Sphaerotilus montanus: one gene and its partner. The protein of the gene in region 2 interacts with the protein of the main gene of each other region in a pairwise test. Links are inferred from orthologs where the notes say so. Each region holds a gene or a part of one and is shown on either strand. Other genes may lie near its edges.

The links. The genes of interacting proteins can lie anywhere in the genome.
Region 1: the proteins of secA (region 2) and BDD16_RS16485 interact in binary tests that used the Escherichia coli proteins (3 or more experiments, as listed by UniProt). The link is inferred for Sphaerotilus montanus from one-to-one orthologs.

Annotation. Positions count from the first base shown.
Region 1 is NZ_JACCFH010000001.1:3,611,371-3,616,079, forward strand. The notes cover bases 744-3,536. They hold BDD16_RS16485 (YbgC/FadM family acyl-CoA thioesterase), read right to left. Parts: upstream 2,416-3,536; coding sequence 2,071-2,415; downstream 744-2,070. Other genes in these bases: tolA (cell envelope integrity protein TolA), read right to left, coding at 744-870; BDD16_RS16475 (ExbD/TolR family protein), read right to left, coding at 889-1,350; tolQ (protein TolQ), read right to left, coding at 1,352-2,074; BDD16_RS16490 (hypothetical protein), read right to left, coding at 2,531-3,013; BDD16_RS16495 (hypothetical protein), read right to left, coding at 2,985-3,536. In the rest of the region: more of tolA, read right to left, coding at 1-743; more of BDD16_RS16495, read right to left, coding at 3,537-4,709.
Region 2 is NZ_JACCFH010000001.1:1,105,328-1,110,515, reverse strand. The notes cover bases 829-4,100. They hold secA (preprotein translocase subunit SecA), read left to right. Parts: upstream 829-1,146; coding sequence 1,147-3,900; downstream 3,901-4,100. Other genes in these bases: BDD16_RS04870 (GNAT family N-acetyltransferase), read left to right, coding at 3,928-4,100; BDD16_RS04880 (M23 family metallopeptidase), read left to right, coding at 829-993. In the rest of the region: more of BDD16_RS04880, read left to right, coding at 1-828; more of BDD16_RS04870, read left to right, coding at 4,101-4,536; bifunctional glutamate N-acetyltransferase/amino-acid acetyltransferase ArgJ, read left to right, coding at 4,595-5,188. UniProt on the Escherichia coli protein: Required for protein export, interacts with the SecYEG preprotein conducting channel.

The sequences.
Region 1 (4,709 bases), 2.5 Mb from region 2 along the record:
CAGCTTGGGCTTGAGGTAGGCGCGCAGGCGGCCGGCATAGCCCGCGGACGGGCCGGACGACTGCGCGGCGTTGCCCCCACCGCTGCCCGTGCCGGGCGTGGCGCGGGACGGGGTGGGCGGCGCGGCGTCGTCGCTGCCTTCGCCGAGCTGTTTCTGCAGGCGCTTGAGGTTGTCCTCGCGGGCCTTGGCGGTCTTTTCCTGCTGGGCGGCGGCTTTGGCCTTTTCCGCTGCGGCAGCCTTTTCGGCTTCCTTGGCGGCGGCCTTCTCTGCGGCTTTCTCTGCCGCCTTGCGCTCGGCCTCCTTCTTGAGTGCGGCCTGCTTGTCGGCTTCCTTCTGCTCGGCCTTCTCCCGCTCGCGTTCCTTCGCTCTCTCTTTTTCTCGCTCCTTGTCCTGGGCCGCCTTCTCGGCCTTGTCCTGTCGGGCCTTTTCGATCCTGGCCAGCTTCTCGGCCTCTTCGGCTTCGCGGCGGCGCTTGTCGGCCTTCTCGCGGGCGATGTCGGCCTCGCGCGGGGCGGGTGGCGGCGGGGGCTCGACCACCTTGGGTGCAGGGGCTGGCGGTGGGGGCGGCGGCTTGACGACCGGGGCCGGTGGCTCGGGTGCGGGTGGCGGCGCGACAGGTTCTGCCTTGACCCGTGGGGCCGGTGCCGGCGGCGGCGCAGCGGGAGCCGCCTGCTGCGGCACGGCCGCCCACAGCTCGGCGCTGACCGTGGCGATCTCCTCGCGCTTCCACGCCACGCCGAAGGCCAGCGCGGCGATCAGCCCCGCGTGTGCGAGCAGCGCGACCGAGGTGCCGATGCGCAGGCTGTCCGCCGAGGGCGGGTGGCGGATCGGGTCGCGCAGGTGGTCCGGCGGCGGCGGTGGAGGTGTCATCGGCCCGGCCATCGTCGCTCAGGCCCCGGTCGTGCGCACGGCCAGTCCGACCCGGACGATGCCCGCCTTCTGCAGCGTGTCCATCACCTTGACGACGGCTTCGTACTTCACGCCCTTGTCGGCTGAAATGATGACCGGGGTCTGGGCGGCATGGGCACCGTCACCTTGCAGCGCCTTGATGCGCCTGGCGAGCTGGGGCAGCGCGATGCGCTCGCCCTCGGCGTCCGGGCTGGCGGTGTCGGCCTTGCCATCGACCTTGACGCGCAGCAGCTCGCCCGCATCCAGCTGCACCTCGACGATGCGGTCCGGCTGGCGCTGCGCCTTGCCGACGGTGGGCAGGTCGATCACGCCCGGTGTCATCAGCGGCGCGCTCACCATGAAGATGATCAGCAGCACCAGCATCACGTCGATGAACGGGACCATGTTGATCTCGTTGATCGTGCGGCGGCGGCCCGCGCCGCGGCTGCTCACGGCCGGCATGTCAGAGCCGACCCGGTGCGGAGACCGGGGCAGAGGCCGTGGCACCGACCGACTGGTTGGCGTTGCGGGCCAGGATGTTGGAGAACTCTTCCATGAAGTTGTCCTGCTGCATCGCGATGCGGTCGATGTCGCGCGCGAAGCGGTTGTAGGCGATCACGGCCGGGATGGCGGCGAACAGGCCGATCGCGGTGGCCACCAGCGCCTCGGCGATGCCGGGGGCCACGGTGGACAGCGAGACCTGCTGCAGGTTCGCCAGCCCGGTGAAGGCATGCATGATCCCCCAGACCGTGCCGAACAGGCCGACGTAGGGCGATACCGAACCGACGGTGGCGAGGAACGACAGGTGCGACTCGACGACGTCCAGCTCGCGCTGGCAGCTCGCTCGCATGGCGCGGCGGGCGCCATCCAGCAGCGCGCCGCCGTCGCTCACCCGGCGTTCGCGCAGCTTCAGGAACTCGCGCATGCCGGCCGTGAAGATGCGCTCCATCGGGGCGGCGTGCTGGGCGTTGCGCTCGCTCTGCTGGTAGAGGTCGTTGACGTGGCGGCCGGACCAGAAGTCGCGCTCGAACTGGTCGTTGCCCTGGCGGACCTTCTTTAGTCCGACGATCTTGCTGAAGATCACGGCCCAGCTGGCCAGCGACACCATCAGCAGGATGGCCATCACGATCTGGACGACCACGCTGGCGTGGAGAATCAGTTGCAGGATATTCAGGTCCTGGTTCATGCGGGTCCGATGGAGGCAAGGAGGTTGGGGGGAATGCGGCGCGGGCGCAGCGTCTGTGCGTCCACGCAGCCGATGCGGATGCGGCCTTCGGCGAGCACCTCGCCACCGCGCAGCGCCTGCTGGTCGATGACGAGGCTGGCCTTGCCCGACTCGGCCAGCCGCACGGTGACGACGACTTCATCGTCCAGCCGCGCCGGCCGCAGGTAGCGCACGGTCGTGTCGCTGACGACGAACATCGCGGCCTCGTCACGGCGCAGCGCTTCCTGCGAGAAGCCGAGACCACGCAGCCACTCGGTGCGGCCGCGCTCGAAGAACTTCAGGTAGTTGGCGTAAAACACCACGCCGCCGGCGTCGAGCGACCGGCGTGTTGAACACCCATGGACATAACCAGAATGTCTTGAAAATAGGCGTTTTTTGCGGGCGAAGCACTGTCCATACATCGGGCGCGATTGTCGCCTACTTCTGGTCCATGATGTCCATGGCTCGCAGGATGGCCTTGGGCTTGGCGGCGGCCACGGGCATGATGCTGGCGCGAGGCTGAAGACTCTCCAATCTCGCCTCCAAGTCCCTGACGCGGAGGGTGAGGCTGCCGATTACTTCATCTGCCTCGACCAGCCGTGACACTGCATCGTCGCGTTGCACCTTGAGGCTGGCGATGGTCTCCGTTTTGCCGCGTGAGACCTGGCGGGCTTTGAGCAGGCGTTGTCGCTCAGAAGTCGGGCGTTCATGCCCGTGCGTGGCGAGGTAGTCTTGGATCTCTTCGACGAGGCCAGGGAACCGCGCCTTGCGCAACGCAGAGGGGTCGCAACCGGCTTCCTTGGCGACGTTGTTTTGGCTCACAGGTGTGCCCGCTGGCAAGACCTTGGGTACTCCGGACTTCAGGCGCTCAAAGGCCTCGCGGAAGTTGGTCTCAGCAGTTTTTGGCTTGGGCGTGGGCATAGAACTTCTCGATTGAGCGCTTCTCGCCTTGGAGGGCTCGGCAGCGGGGGGAATCAGGATGAACAACTGCCAACTGATCGTCAACGGCCTTCTCGTAGCGCTTGATGTCGCCAACTTTGGTTTTGTCCAGTAGCAGGTCGGGGCAGCCCTTGCTATCCTCTTCCCCGAGACAGTGCGTGATGGACTCGATACCACCATACGGGCAGGGGCGGGCGTTGAAGCAAAAGCCAGCGCGGATGTTGCGCGCGCTGACTTCGCCTCGCTTGATGGCCTTGCTGAGGGCGACAGCATCCTTCTCGGCGATCAGATGCACGATGGCAGCCTTGCGTGTCTCGCCCAATGGACTGACGAACTGGGGGCCCGGTATGGCACTCAACGCCCGTGCCTGTTCTTGGTACATGGCCTTGAGAAACATCGTTCGCGTCTCTTCATTGAGCACTAAGCGCGAGTGGTTGCGGCCGTAGTAAAGCGTCATCGCACGGGTCTGATGTTTGAGCTGCAACTGCAAGGATGGTTCATCCACCAAGCCTGATGCCTGCATGTTGACCGCTCCGGTGCGGCGCAATTGATGGTAGGCGAAGGGCCAAGCCACCCCGATTTTGAAGGCGTCCTGATTCAAGGTCGGCGTGATCTGCAGTGCGATCCGCAGATCTTCCGCCGTGATCGTAATTTGCTCGTTGTCCAGCAAGAGGGGATAAGAGGAGAGAACCTGCTGATAAGCCGAAGGCTTTGGCCTTGTGCCATAGGGTTTATGTTTGCTTTTGCTCCAAGGTTCATACTGGTAGGACATCAGGTAGGGCGTTACTTTGTCTTCTCCAGTGATGCCCAGGTCGTCACGTTCGCGGGCACAAAGCATGCGTAGAGCGGCGATGTGCTTCATGGCTTCTATCGCAGTCAGGGTACTTTTGGATACCGGCCAGCGTGCATCCGAATCAGGGTCGGTCTTGGTCGTCGCGCCCACCAGCATGGGGATGTCGCCATACGTCTTGTCATGCTCGACCAGGAGACAATTCGAGCGCAGGCTGTAGCCCTCTTCGATGCGCATGAGAGATAAGTTGAGTAAATAAGCCAAGCCCGCCTTGGAGACTAGGTCCAGGTACTGAGAGAGCTTGATGATTTGCTTCTCGGACTTCTCGTTGGTAAACGGCCCAGTCCAGCGCTCCAGCAAATCGGTGACGCCAAAGCGGTCAGCCGTCAGTTTGAAGGCTCCTTTGGAAGTCTTGGATGGCCTGTTTGGGAATGGTGATTTACTTGTGGCGGCCGTCGAACTCATGGCCGCCTTGAGCGAGCCATGGCTCGCGGCATACGCTTCTAGACAGAATCGAAAACAGTCCTCAATGCGATCTTGGTGCTCGGTGTAGTCCTGCATGCACGCGTGCAGTCGCTTGAGTTGATAGGTCCAGATGCGCGGGGGGATGTAGGGCGTTTGTTCTCTTTCGTGCGCAGGTCGCAGCTTGGTAAGTCGCGCCAAGCCCTCTTGGTTCAGCAAGCAAAACCCCAGAAGTTCGCTCGCGTCCAAAAGGTCATGCAGGTAGCTGAGGACATGGCCGAAATTCGACTTTGCCAATGCTTGCGCCACCTTGTCGATCACCGCGTCAAAGCGCATCAGGTCGCTGGCTAGGACGCCCTCTTGGCTGCAAATGGCAAACAGGGGTTTGATTGAAATGAATTTATGATTGAGCGCCCCAGCCGTTCG
Region 2 (5,188 bases):
CGCACGCGCTCCATGCATGTGCGGCCGGCGCAATTGTGGCTGATCCTGTCGGCGCTCGTGGTGGCGATGCTGCTGCTGTCGGGCACTGTCTACCACTTCGTCTTCCTCAAGGCCGTGCGCGATGGCTGGCCGGTGGTCAGCCAGATCGTCGGGCCCGTGGTCGGCCGGGACGCTGTCCAGCGCGAGCGCTACACCCGCGAGAATCTGGATGCGATGGCCCAGAAAGTGGGCGAACTGCAGGCGAAGCTGCTCAAGCTGGAGGCGGTCGGCGAGCGTGTGTCCGGGCTGGCGGGGCTCAAGCCCGAAGAACTGCGGGCCCTGGACGATGCTGGCAAGGCCTCGACGTCCGGCCCGGCGTCGGAGCTGTCGGTGGCCAAGGGGGCGGGCGGTGGTCCGTTCGTGCCGGCGGCGGGTCCCTCCGGTGCGCAGCTCGACCAGCTGGTCGAACTGCTCGATACCCAGGCAGACCGCTCGGGGGACGTCTTCGTGCTGGTCGAGTCCCGGCTGCTGGAGCGTCGGCTGGAGATGCTGATGGTGCCCAGCATCGCGCCGGTGGATGTGCCGGTGGGCTCCGGGTTCGGCTTCCGCATCGACCCGTTCAACCGCCGTGCGGCGCTGCACACCGGGCTGGACTTCGCCGCCCCGACCGGCACCCCCATCCGCGCTGCCGCCGGTGGCCGCGTGCTGGAGGCGGATCGGGACGGCGCCTATGGCCTGTCGCTGCAGATCGACCACGGCAATGGCCTGATCACCCGCTACGGCCACACCTCGCAGATCCTGGTCCAGCCCGGCGACGTCGTGCGCCGCGGACAGGAAGTCGCGCTGGTCGGCAGCACCGGCCGCTCGACCGGACCGCATCTGCACTTCGAGGTGCTGCTGGGCGGCGTGCCCCAGGATCCTGCGAAGTTCCTGGCCCGAGGTGAAAGTCTCGATGCCGCCGCGCGCACCTCGGCCGAGGTCACCCCTGCAACCAGGCTCCGCAAGTCCCGGTGATAAACTCAAAAGTTGTCCGAGGGCACGCCTGAACCGCGTGCCGGCCTGGCCTGCCGACGCTGCTGCTGACCCGGCCGCACCTCACCTCCTTCCGATCCCCCACCCGCGACATGGGCTGAACCGCCGCGGGTTTGCTGCACCTGCGTCCACTTCATGTTGCCCAAGCTCCTCACCCAGATTTTCGGCAGCCGCAATGACCGCCTGCTCAAGCAGTACCGGCGCGTCGTCGAGCGCGTGACCGCGCTGGAGGTGCAGTTCGAGAAGCTCTCCGAAGACGAGCTGCGCGGCAAGACGGCCGAATTCCGCCAGCGCGTGGCGGCGGGCACCTCGCTCGATGACCTGCTGCCCGAAGCCTTCGCCGTGGTCCGCGAGGCCGGCAAGCGCTTCATGCGCATGCGCCACTTCGATGTGCAGCTCATCGGCGGCATGGCCCTGCACAACGGCAAGATCGCCGAGATGCGCACCGGCGAAGGCAAGACGCTGATGGCGACACTGCCCGTCTACCTCAATGCACTCGCCGGCAAGGGCGTGCACGTGGTGACGGTCAACGACTACCTCGCGGCCCGCGACGCCGAGACCATGGGCGGGCTCTACAACTACCTTGGCATGACGGTGGGCGTGAACCTGCCGAACATGTCGCGCGAGGACAAGCAGGCCGCCTACGCCGCCGACATCACCTACGGCACGAACAACGAGTTCGGCTTCGACTACCTGCGCGACAACATGGTCTACGAAGTCGCGGACCGCGTGCAGCGTGCGCTGAACTTCGCCATCGTCGACGAGGTGGACTCGATCCTGATCGACGAGGCCCGCACGCCGCTGATCATCTCGGGCCAGGCCGACGACCACACCGACATGTACGTGCGCATCAACGCCGTCGTGCCGCACCTCAAGAAACAGATCGGCGAAGCGGATCCGCGCACCGGCGAAGGGGTCATCGAGGCCGGAGACTTCACCGCCGACGAGAAGAGCCACCAGGTCTTCCTGACGGAAGACGGCCACGAGAAGGCCGAGGCACTGCTGGCCGAGGCCGGGCTGCTGACGCCGGGCGCTTCGCTCTACGACGCCGCCAACATCACGCTGGTCCACCACCTCTACGCCTCGCTGCGCGCGCACCACCTGTTCCACCGCGACCAGCACTACGTCTCGCAGAACGGCGAGATCACCATCGTCGACGAGTTCACCGGGCGCCTGATGACGGGCCGCCGCTGGTCGGACGGTCTGCACCAGGCGGTGGAAGCCAAGGAAGGCGTGAAGATCCAGGCCGAGAACCAGACGCTGGCCTCGATCACCTTCCAGAACTACTTCCGCATGTACGCCAAGCTCGGCGGCATGACCGGCACGGCCGACACCGAAGCCTACGAGTTCCAGGAAATCTACGGCCTGGAAACCGTCGTGATCCCGCCGAACCGGCCGATGGTGCGCAAGGACGAGCTGGACCTCGTCTACAAGACCGGCCGCGAGAAGTACGAGGCGGTGGTCAAGGACATCCAGGAGTGCTACGGCCGCGGCCAGCCGGTGCTGGTGGGCACGACCTCGATCGAGAACTCGGAGCTGGTGTCCGAGATGCTGAATAAGGCCGGGCTGCCGCACCAGGTGCTCAACGCGAAGCAGCACGCCCGCGAAGCGACCATCATCGCCCAGGCCGGCAGCCCGAAGATGGTGACGATCGCCACCAACATGGCGGGCCGCGGCACCGACATCGTGCTCGGCGGCAACGTCGAGAAGCAGGTGCAGCTGGTCGAGGCCGATCCGGACCTGTCGGATGCCGAGAAGGCCGTGCGCGTCGAGCAGCTCAAGCGCGAATGGCAGGGTCTGCACGACCAGGTCAAGTCGCTGGGCGGCCTGCGCATCATCGCCACCGAGCGCCACGAGAGCCGCCGCATCGACAACCAGCTGCGCGGTCGCGCCGGCCGGCAGGGCGATCCGGGCTCCTCGCGCTTCTACCTGTCGCTGGACGATCCGCTGATGCGCATCTTCGCGGGCGACCGCGTCAAGGCGATCATGGACCGCCTCAAGATGCCCGACGGCGAGGCGATTGAGGCCGGCATCGTCAGCCGCTCGATCGAGAGCGCGCAGCGCAAGGTCGAGGCGCGCAACTTCGACATGCGCAAGCAGCTGCTGGAGTACGACGACGTCTCCAACGACCAGCGCAAGGTCATCTACCAGCAGCGCAACGAGTTGCTGGAGCAGACCGACATCGACGCGCAGCTCACGCACCTGCGCCGCGGCGCGATGACCGATGTGGTGCGCGCCTTCGTGCCCGTCGAGAGCGTCGAGGAACAGTGGGACCTGGACGGACTGGAGAAGACGCTGCGCGAAGAATGGCAGCTCGACGTGCCGCTCAAGGCGCAGGTCGAGGCCAGCCAGGAAGCCACCGACGAGGACATCGTCGAAGCGGTGTGCGTGGCGGCGGATGCGTCCTACACCGCCAAGGTGGCGCAGGTCGGTGCCACGCAGTTCGGCAACTTCGGCCGCATGGTGCTGCTGCAGGCGATCGACACGCACTGGCGCGACCACCTCTCGGCGCTCGACTACCTGCGCCAGGGCATCCACCTGCGTGGCTATGCCCAGAAGAACCCGAAGCAGGAATACAAGCGCGAGGCCTTCGAGCTGTTCAGCCAGCTGCTGGACGTGGTGAAGATGGAAGTGACCCGTCTGCTGATGACCGTGCGCATCCAGAGCCCGGACGAAGTGGCGCAGGCGGCGGTGGCCATCGAGGAGCGTGCGGAGCACCTCGCCAACGTCACCTACACCCACCCGAACGAGGATGGCAGCGTGTCGCAGGACGCTGAGGCCAGCGCTGCAGAACTGTCGGAAACGCAGATGCAGCGCACCGGCCGCAACGATCCCTGCCCCTGCGGCAGCGGCAAGAAGTTCAAGCTCTGCCACGGCAAACTGACCTGATCCTCGGTCGTCCGCGCCGAGATGACCATGACACCTGATACCTTTCGCCGCAGCCCGGAAACGATTCCGGGCCGACGCCTTCGCCTGGAGAAGATCCATCCCCGCCATGCGCCCGCCTTCCACGCGAGCGTGCAGCGGTCGATGGTCGACCTGGACTTCATCGCCTGGGGGCACCACCACTGGAATGCCGTGGCGGCACTCGAACACTGCGAGCGCCAGCGCGACTGGGTGGACACCGAAGGCGAGGGCGTGATGTACCTGGCCTTCGAGCACGACACCGGCACCTACGTCGGCTGTGTCGACCTGCACAGCGTCGATTTCGGCGTGCCGCGCTGCCAGATCGGGTTTGTCGGCTGCAGCCGGCAACGCGGCCGTGGCCTGATGCGCGACGCGACGCTGACGCTGATGAACTGGGCCTACAGCCGCGGCATGGCGCGCATCGAGGTGTGGTGCGACGTGCGCAACACCCGTGCGCTGGCCTTTGCCGAGAGCCTGGGCCTGCAGCGCGAAGGCTTGATGCGCAAGGTCGAGCGCGACGCCCGCGGGCAGCTGTGCGATCAGTACCTGCTGGCCCGCCTGTCCACCGACAGCGTCCCTACAATCGCCGATTCGCGCGACAGCGTGGCCACCGTCTGAGGGCTGAAGCCCGGGAGGGCCGCGTCTGCGCTCCTTCCGCTTCGACCGCCAGACTGCCATGCCCGTCAATCTCACCGCTCCCAATCCCCAGGACCTGCACCCGGTCGCCGGCGTGCAGCTCGGCACCACGATGGCCGGCGTGCGCAAGGCCAACCGGCGTGACCTGACCGTCGTGCTGCTGGCACCCGGCTCCAGCGTGGCCGGCGTGTTCACGAAGAACCGCTTCTGTGCCGCACCGGTGCAGATCTGCCGCGACCACCTCGCCGCCGGCCCCGCCAAGCGCGCCATCGTCATCAACACCGGCAACGCCAACGCGGGCACGGGCGACGACGGTCTGGTGCGCGCCCGCTCGGTGTGCATCGGGCTGGCGCAGGCGCTGGACATCGCGCCGGAAGAGGTGCTGCCGTTCTCGACCGGCGTGATCATGGAGACGCTGCCGAGCGAGCGCATCCTGGCCGGCCTGCCCGCCGCGCTGGCGGATGCGCAGCCCGACCACTGGGCCGATGCCGCCGCCGGCATCATGACCACCGACACGCTGCCCAAGGCGGCGTCGAAGCAGGTCGTGATCGGCGGCAAGACCGTGACGGTCACCGGCATCAGCAAGGGCGCCGGCATGATCCGCCCGAACATGGCCACCATGCTCGGCTTCGTG